DNA from 2 places in the Rhizobium sp. BK456 genome. Region 1 is predicted to be linked to the other one. Evidence: riboswitches for the same ligand, from Rfam matches in the RefSeq annotation. Region 1 holds a riboswitch; the other holds the start of a gene.
The links. Region 1 has a riboswitch for cobalamin ahead of bluB (5,6-dimethylbenzimidazole synthase). Riboswitches for the same ligand answer to the same signal wherever they lie in the genome.
Positions count from the first base shown of each region.

Region 1 (4,209 bases):
AGGTCCGCATTGTCGATCGTTCGCCGTCGCCCATGTCCATTCGGGCTGCTTTTCTTCCAGCCGTTGTTCTTCCAGATATGTCGGCGGCTGTTGCAGCCTTTGACGGCATAGACGGAATCGGACCAGATGATCGCGGGTTCTCCGGCTGTTTGGCTGTTGATCCACATGGCGGCCCTGAGAACGGCGGTCAATTCCATGGCATTATTGCTGGAATCGTCGACGCCACCGAAGTCGGAGGCGATTTCCACCGCATCGCGATAAGCGACAAACGACCAGCCTCCATGCCCGGAACCGGGCTCATAACAACCGTCCGCGAAGAGGTGAAGGCCGTGTTGGGCTTCCGTCACGCCTGATGTCGGTGCAAAGGAAGGGATCTCGTCGGGGATGCTTGTCATTTTCACCGCGTCTCTGGCGATTGCTGGATAAGATCAGGAAAATACGCTAATATTTTCTTTGAGCTTATTAAGAGAAATCCGTTAAGGGAAAACGCGCGGCCGATTGAAGTCGCATTCGACCCACCGACCGTTTGCTCATTCCGGGACGACGCCGTGAAACGCCGAAACCTGTCTCTCGCCCTTCTCCTCGCCTTCGCAGCGCCCGCCGTCGCGCAGACCAATGCCATCTGTGAGGACCTGCGCGGCCGTCTCGCCGACCTGCCGCGCTCGATCGGCAATGGCAACGGCCCGGAAGCACGCCAATATGCCAATGCCATGGCCGAGCAGAACCTCGAGCTTCGCAAGGTGCGTAACGATCTGCGCAACTACGGCTGCACCTCGGGCAGCATGGTGGTGATCGGCGGCGAGAATGCCGATTATTGCACCGAGCTGTCGCAGGCCGAAGGCCGGATGATCGACAATATCGCTTATCTCCAGGACCGCCGCAACGAGCTGGCCGGCCGGAACGGCGCCGATGACGACCGCCGCGAACTGATGGCCGCGCTCGACAGCAACGGCTGCAACAGCGAGAACTTCTATGCGCCTTCCGAGCGCAATGCCAACGACCCTGCCCCGAGCGTCGAGGAGCAGGCGATGCGTTCGGACACTTTCATTCCGCTCGGCGGCGGAGAGGCCGATCCGCGCTACGGCCTGCCGCGGGCCGATATGCTGTCGCCGGTCAGCACCATCTGCGTGCGCAGCTGTGACGGCGGCTTCTTCCCGATCAGTTCAAACACCACCTCGGTCGATTTCGGCCGCGACGCCCAGACCTGCGCCAAGATGTGCCCCGGCATCGAAACCCAGCTTTTCTATCGCGACGTGACGAGCACGGAAGCCTCGAACATGATCTCGGTCGCAACCGGCACGCCCTACAGCGCCATGAAGAACGCCTTCGCTTACAAAAGCCGCGCGCCCGGCGAGAAAAACGCCTGTGCCTGCAATCTCACCGCCTATTACGACGAGATGCGCGGCAAGCAGGCGATAAGCCAGCCGCCGCCACAGGGCTCGATCACCACCATCCGCACCAATCCGCCGGCGAAGGATACAGCGGCCGCCGCCGCGCCGCAGCCATCGGTTCCAGAGCGTCCCTACGACCCCACGCAGAACAAGGTCCGCCAGGTCGGCCCGCAATTCCTCGCCGGCGACCAGGGCTCGATCGACCTTGCCAATCCTGCCGCACCTGGCCCGCAGCCGCAGCAGCAGTGATCGCTACCTCTCGTTCCTTCCCCAGCCATCGTGGAAGACGAGTTCCTCAAGCGGTAGCCGCTGCCGCCAGCCTTTGACCGAGAGTTCCGGCTGGTCGTAGAGCCGGTCGACGAAACCGGCGCAGAGCCAGGCAACCACTTCGATATGCTCGGGGATGCCGAGAATGGTCTTCAGGTCGGCTTCGTGAAAGATGCTGACCCAGCCAATGCCGATCCCTTCGGCGCGGGCCGCCAGCCAGAGATTCTGGATGGCGCAGACTGTCGAATAGCTGTCCATTCGCGGATTGTGCGTGCGCCCCAGCACCACGCTGCCGCTGCGGGTGGGATCGCAGGTTACGCAGATACCGAGCGGCGCCTCCACGATGCCTTCCAGCTTGAGGGAGCGATAGACCTGCCGCCGCTCGCCCTCAAACATCAATGCCGCTTCCTCGTTGGCCTTGGCAAAGGCATCGCGGATGCGCGCTCGCACCGTTGGACTTCTCACCAGAATGAAATTCCACGGCTGCATGAAGCCGACGGAGGGTGCGTGGTGCGCGGCGGTCAGCAGCCGTTCCACCACGTCGTCGGGCAAGGGCTCGGGCAGGAACTGGCTGCGAACGTCGCGCCGCGTCATGATCGCGTGATAGACGGCCTCGCGTTCGGCCAAGGAAAAACCGGACGCCACGGACAGGGCATCCTCATCAAAGGGTCGCATCGTCAAATCCCCAACAACGCAACCGCCCGCCGTCCGCGCGGGTTCGGTCTATCTTGCCAGGCCGGTCTTCTGACTTGGCGTCATCCGTCTGCCGCAGCCTTCCCGGCGAAAGCCAGTGGCATGATAAAGCGGCAAACGTCGGCCTTACAGCGTTGGGCACGTTCCGGTCTCGCACCGGATTCCCGATTCTCCCGCTTGAAAAGCGGGCACCTGACGGCGCATCTATTTCAGCAAACCGGCCCTGCGGCAAGCGACCTCATGCCGCATTCACCCGTATGTGACATCGATCGCGTGGACAGCTGTGCATCGCTGCCGTAGAACCGAACAGATCCTAACCGACGCCTGTGGCGCCGCAATTTTCCTCTTTGCACCCAGTTGCCCGTGCCCCGCCTGACACCCATGATCCTTGCGGTCGCCCTGTTCATGGAACAGATGGATTCGACCGTCATCGCCACCAGCCTGCCGGCGATCGCAGCCGATATCGGCACCTCGCCGATCGCGCTGAAGCTTGCCGTCACCAGCTATCTCGTGGCACTGGCGATCTTCATCCCGATCAGCGGCTGGATGTCGGATCGTTTCGGCGCGCGCAACATCTTCCGTATGGCGATCTTCGTCTTCATGATCGGCTCAGTCGCCTGCGCCTTTTCCAATTCGATTGCGGCCTTCGTCGTCGCGCGGCTGATCCAGGGCGCCGGCGGCTCGATGATGACGCCGGTCAGCCGTCTGCTGCTGGTCCGGGGAACGCCGCGCCACGAACTCGTCGATGCCATGGCCTGGCTGACCATCCCCGCGCTGATCGGCCCGATCATGGGGCCGCCGATCGGTGGTTTCCTCACCACCTATCTCACCTGGCACTGGATCTTCTGGATCAATGTCCCGATCGGCGTGCTCGGCATCATCCTCGTCACGCGTTTCCTGCCGGCGGTCGAGCCTCGCAGTCCACGGCCGATGGATTTTCCGGGCTTCTTCCTTTGCGGCATCGGCTTTTCTGGCTTCGTCTTCGGCCTGTCGGTGATCAGCCTGCCGGCCGTGCCTGTCATCTACGGCTATGTCACGGTGGCCGTCGGCATCCTTGCCGGCCTCCTCTATCTCCTGCATGCCCGCCGCGCGCCCTATCCGCTGCTCGATCCGAAAATGTTCCGTTATCCGATGTTCCGGGCGGCGATCCTCGGCGCCTCGAATTTCCGCATGGGCCTCGGCGCCCTGCCCTTCCTGATGCCGCTGATGCTGCAGCTCGGCTTCGGCCTGACGCCGCTGCAATCGGGCTCGGTCACCTTCGTCAGCGCGCTCGGCTCCATGGGGTCGAAATTTGCCGCTTCGCGCACCTTCAATGCCTTCGGTTTCCGCACCGTGATATCGATCACCACCTTGCTGGCGGCAATCTTCCTCGGCATCAACGGCCTTTTTACCAGGGAGACGCCGCTGCCGCTGATCATGGCCTGCCTGCTGATCGGCGGCCTGTTCCGCTCCATGGCCTTCTCAGGCGTCAACGCCATGGCCTTCGGCGATGTCGGTGAGGCCGACAGCAGCCAGGCGACCGCGATCAACGCCGTTGCCCAGCGTATATCCATGGCAATGGGTGTGGCGATCGCCGGCGGCATCCTCGAAATTTCGAGCAGCCTCCACGGCGGCAGGCTTCTGGTCTCGGATTTTCACACCGCCTTCTTCAGCGTCTCGGCGATTTCGGCGCTGGCCTGCATCACCTTCCTGCGCCTGCCGCGCGATGCCGGCGCCGAACTGACGACGCGCCGCCGCAAGCACCGCCAGGCCGAGCCGGAAGAGGCCATGGCGGAAAACAGCCCTTGATCCCGCTGGCCGCCGTTTCGCTATCCCATTCCACTTTATGATTTCTTCACACATCGAAGACAGACTGCGT
Region 1 is NZ_JACIAO010000014.1:82,782-86,990, reverse strand. Features, by position in the region: gene FHX03_RS30095 (ribonuclease H) at 1-395, opposite strand, end outside; gene FHX03_RS30090 (DUF2865 domain-containing protein) at 549-1,640, shown strand; gene bluB (5,6-dimethylbenzimidazole synthase) at 1,644-2,333, opposite strand; cobalamin riboswitch at 2,375-2,562, opposite strand; gene FHX03_RS30080 (MFS transporter) at 2,733-4,139, shown strand.

Region 2 (4,209 bases), on a different contig from region 1:
TTTGCGGCGGACGGTTTTGCCGGCGTCATCAATGCCCGGCCGGATGGCGAGGAGCCGGGGCAGCCGGGCGATGCGGCGGAAAAGGCTTCTGCCGCTGCCGTGGGGCTCGCCTACAGCTTCGTGCCGGTGAAAGGGCCCGAGATTACCGAGGCCGATATCCGCGCCTTCCAGAGGGCGATGATGCAAGCAAAGGGGCCGGTCGTCGCTCATTGCAAGAGCGGCACCCGGGCGTTGACGCTCTATGCGCTCGGAGAGGTGCTTGACGGGCGGATGCAGCCCGGGGACGTCGAGGCCTTCGGTCAAAACCTCGGCTTCGATCTTGCCGGCGCGCGCCGCTGGCTGGAAAAGCGGGCAGGGCAGGCGGCTGTCGTGAAGGCTTTCTTCGAACCCCGCACCTGCAGTGTGCAATATGTCGTTTCAGACCCGGTAACGAAACGCTGCGCCATCATCGACCCGGTGCTCGATTTCGACGAAATGTCGGGTGCGACGGGAACGGCCAATGCCGATGCCATCCTCGCGCATATCGACAGCGAAGGGCTGACGGTCGAGTGGATCCTCGACACGCATCCGCATGCCGACCATTTCTCCGCCGCGCACTATCTCAAAGGAAAGACCGGCGCGCCGACGGCGATCGGCGCCCATGTCACCGACGTGCAGGTGCTCTGGAAGGAAATCTACAACTGGCCGGCACTCGAAACCGACGGCTCGCAATGGGACCGGCTGTTTGCTGATGGCGACACTTTCGAGATCGGCGGGCTTAGAGCCCGCGTGATGTTCTCGCCCGGCCATACTCTTGCCTCGGTGACCTATGTGATCGGCGACGCCGCCTTCGTGCACGACACCGTGTTCACGCCGGATTCCGGCACGGCGCGCACGGATTTTCCCGGCGGCAGCGCCAGCGCTCTCTGGCACTCGATCCAGGCGATCCTGTCGCTGCCCGAGGAGACCCGGCTCTTTTCCGGCCACGACTATCAGCCTGGCGGCCGTCACCCACGCTGGGAAAGCACGGTAGCCGCCCAGAAGCGCACCAATCCGCATATATCAGGCATCGACGAAGCCGGCTTCGTGGCGCTGCGCCAGGCGCGCGACCGCACGCTGCCGAAACCGAAGCTGATGCTGCATGCGCTGCAGGTCAACATCCGCGGCGGGCGGTTGCCCGAACCGGAGGCGAACGGGCGACGGTATCTGAAGATTCCGCTGGATGCGTTGTAGGAACGCAGGGAGCAGCGTTGCGGCGTGCTTCGAGGCTTCGCCCGTTCGGGCTGCGCACCTCAGCATGAGGGAGGTTGGTGGATGCCGCGCCCACGACAGCGGGAATAGTAGGATGCTTAAGAGAGCTCCATCCTGGGGATGAGAATGCTGGCATCATACCGGCCAACAGCGCTCCGACGTTCCGTCTCCATATTTCGCCCACCAAACCCAATCTTCCGCAATAATGATTGACGTCGTGCGGGCGGGCGACGTAACTGGCGGTGACGGTTCCCTGAAGATGACTCCAAGGGGATTAATAGGGAACACGGTGAGGACGACCCAGTAGGGACCGAGACCGTGGCTGCCCCCGCAACTGTAAGCGGATTGTCGATCATCTCAGCTGTGGCCAGCGACTGGCCATCTCTGAAGGGCTTATGGCCCTGCCACTGCGATATATCGCGGGAAGGCGGATGAACGACTTATATCCGCAAGCCAGGAGACCTGCCGTCAATCACGATCCAATCAACCGGGCGGGGATGCCCGGATAAGGAACAGACATGATTGACCTTCTGAACCTTCGCCGAATTTCGGCATGCATCCGTCTCGATTGGGCCTCCTGCGGCTAGCGCGCGCGTCAGCGTGCCTTCGGCCGCGCGTGCGGCATAACCGTGCTTTTTCCTTCAATCGAGGTTTTTCATGCGCCAGATTCTCGCCACCATGACATTTGCCTTCGGGCTGATCGGCCTTGCGGCACCGAGCCTTGCTGCCACCCAATATCCTTTGACCATCACCAATTGCGGTGAGCAGGTGACTTTCCAGAAGGCGCCGTCGAAGATCGTTTCGATCGGCCAGGGAATGACCGAAATTCTTTTCTCGCTCGGCCTTGCCGACAAGATCGCCGGCACGGCCGTCTGGGTCGGTCCCGTGCTGCCGCAATATGCCGCGGCGAACAGCAGGATAAAGCGTCTCGCCGACAATGATCCGAGCTTCGAATCCGTCGTCGGACAGGAGCCCGACCTGGTGGCGGCCGAGTTCGAATGGCATGTCGGCGCGCAGGGCTCCGTCGGCAAGCGGGAGCAGTTTCAGGATCTCGGGATCAATACCTATCTTTCGCCGGCCGATTGCGTCGCCAAGGTCAACACCGATGGCGGCGACGGTGTGCGCAAGGAGCTGTTCACGATGGCGCTGATCTATCGCGAAATCGCCGAACTCTCAGAGATCTTCGACGTGAAGGAGCGCGGCGATGCGCTGATTTCCGAGCTGAAGAAGCGCGAGGCGGATGCCGTCGCCTCGATATCAGCCGCATCGGGCAAGAGCCTGCCCATCGTCTTCTGGTTCTCCAGCAAGGAAGTCAACGGCGACGCCTTCATTGCGGGCAAGAACAGCGCGCCTGCCTATATACTGAAGGCGATCGGCGCCAGGAATGTCGTCACCACCGAGGAGGAATGGCCGCTGGTCGGCTGGGAAACCATCGCCCAGGCGAACCCGGCCGTCATCGTGCTCGCCACCATGGACCGGCGCCGCTACGCCGCCGACGATCCGAAGGTCAAGATCGATTTTCTCGAGAACGACCCCGTGACCAAGGAACTCGATGCCGTCAGGAACAGGCACTTCGTGATGATGGACGCGCAATCGATGAACCCAACGATCCGCACGATCGACGGCATCGAGACCTTGGCGAACGGCATCAAATCCTTCGGCCTCTCGCAGTGAAGGCAGCGTCGGTCAGGCAACAAGGATGGTGGGCGCTCGCCGCGCTCACCATTTCAGCCCTTCTCCTTCTCGGACTGATGATCAGCCTTGCCGTTTCGATCGGCGAGATCGCGATCCCGCTGGCGACAACGGCGGAGGCCGTCTCCAACCGGCTGTTCGGAACGCAGTTCGAACTCAGCCGCATCCACCAGGGCATCGTCTGGGATTATCGTCTGAGCCGGGCGCTGGTTGCGGCCAGCGCCGGCGCGTCGCTCTCGCTCTGCGGCGCCGTGCTGCAGGCGCTGCTGCGCAATCCGCTGGCCGAACCCTATGTGCTCGGCATCTCCGCCGGCGCCTCGACGGGAGCCGTCTGCGTGATGATCCTCGGCCTCGGCTACGGTGTTCTTGGCCTTTCCAGCGGCGCCTTCATCGGCGCGGTCATTGCCTTTCTGCTGGTCGGCTTCCTGGCGACGGGTGCGGGAGGAACCGGCGAACGCATCATCCTGTGCGGCGTCGCCGGTTCGCAGCTCTTCACTGCGCTGACCTCCTACATCGTGACGACATCGGCGAATGCCGAGCAGGCGCGGGGCATCCTGTTCTGGCTTCTGGGTTCGCTCAGCGGCGTGCGCTGGCCGGATGTCTATCTCTCGGTGCCGATCGCGCTCACAGGTTTCGTCATCTGCATGGCCCATGTCAGGGCGCTCGATGCCTTCGCCTTCGGTACGGATGCGGCGGCCTCGCTCGGCATTGCGGTGCGCCGCGTCCAGATCCTGCTGTTCGGCCTGACAGCGGCGATGACGGCAAGCGTCGTCAGCATGGTCGGCTCGATCGGCTTCGTCGGCCTGGTCATTCCCCATGCCGCCCGCTTCCTCGTCGGGCCGGGCCATCGGCGGCTGCTGCCGGCAACAGCACTCGGCGGCGCGATCTACATGGTCGGCGCCGATATCGTCTCGCGCATCATCATCCCACAGCAGGTCCTGCCGATCGGCGTTGTTACGGCGCTCTTCGGCGCGCCGGCCTTTGCCGTCATCCTCTATCGCGTGCGGAGGAGCGCATGAGCATTACGATCGACGCGGTGAGTTTCGCCGCAGGCGACACGGTCATCGTCAACGGCGTCAGCCTGACGGTGGCAAAGGGCAAGGTGCTCGGTCTGCTCGGGCCGAACGGGTCCGGCAAATCGAGCCTGCTGAGGCTGATCTGCCGGCTGCGCAAGGTCCGCAGCGGCGTCATCCGGCTGGGCGACGACGATATCGCTTCGCTGTCGCGCGCCGCCCTTGCGCGGCGCATCGCCTTCGTCGAGCAGCAATCGACGACCGAGACGCAACT
Region 2 is NZ_JACIAO010000007.1:201,082-205,290, reverse strand. Features, by position in the region: gene blh (bifunctional sulfur transferase/dioxygenase Blh) at 1-1,212, shown strand, start outside; cobalamin riboswitch at 1,460-1,715, shown strand; gene FHX03_RS20725 (ABC transporter substrate-binding protein) at 1,888-2,904, shown strand; gene FHX03_RS20720 (FecCD family ABC transporter permease) at 2,901-3,941, shown strand; gene FHX03_RS20715 (ABC transporter ATP-binding protein) at 3,938-4,209, shown strand, end outside.
Region 2: another riboswitch for cobalamin. It lies ahead of FHX03_RS20725 (ABC transporter substrate-binding protein); the one in region 1 lies ahead of bluB (5,6-dimethylbenzimidazole synthase).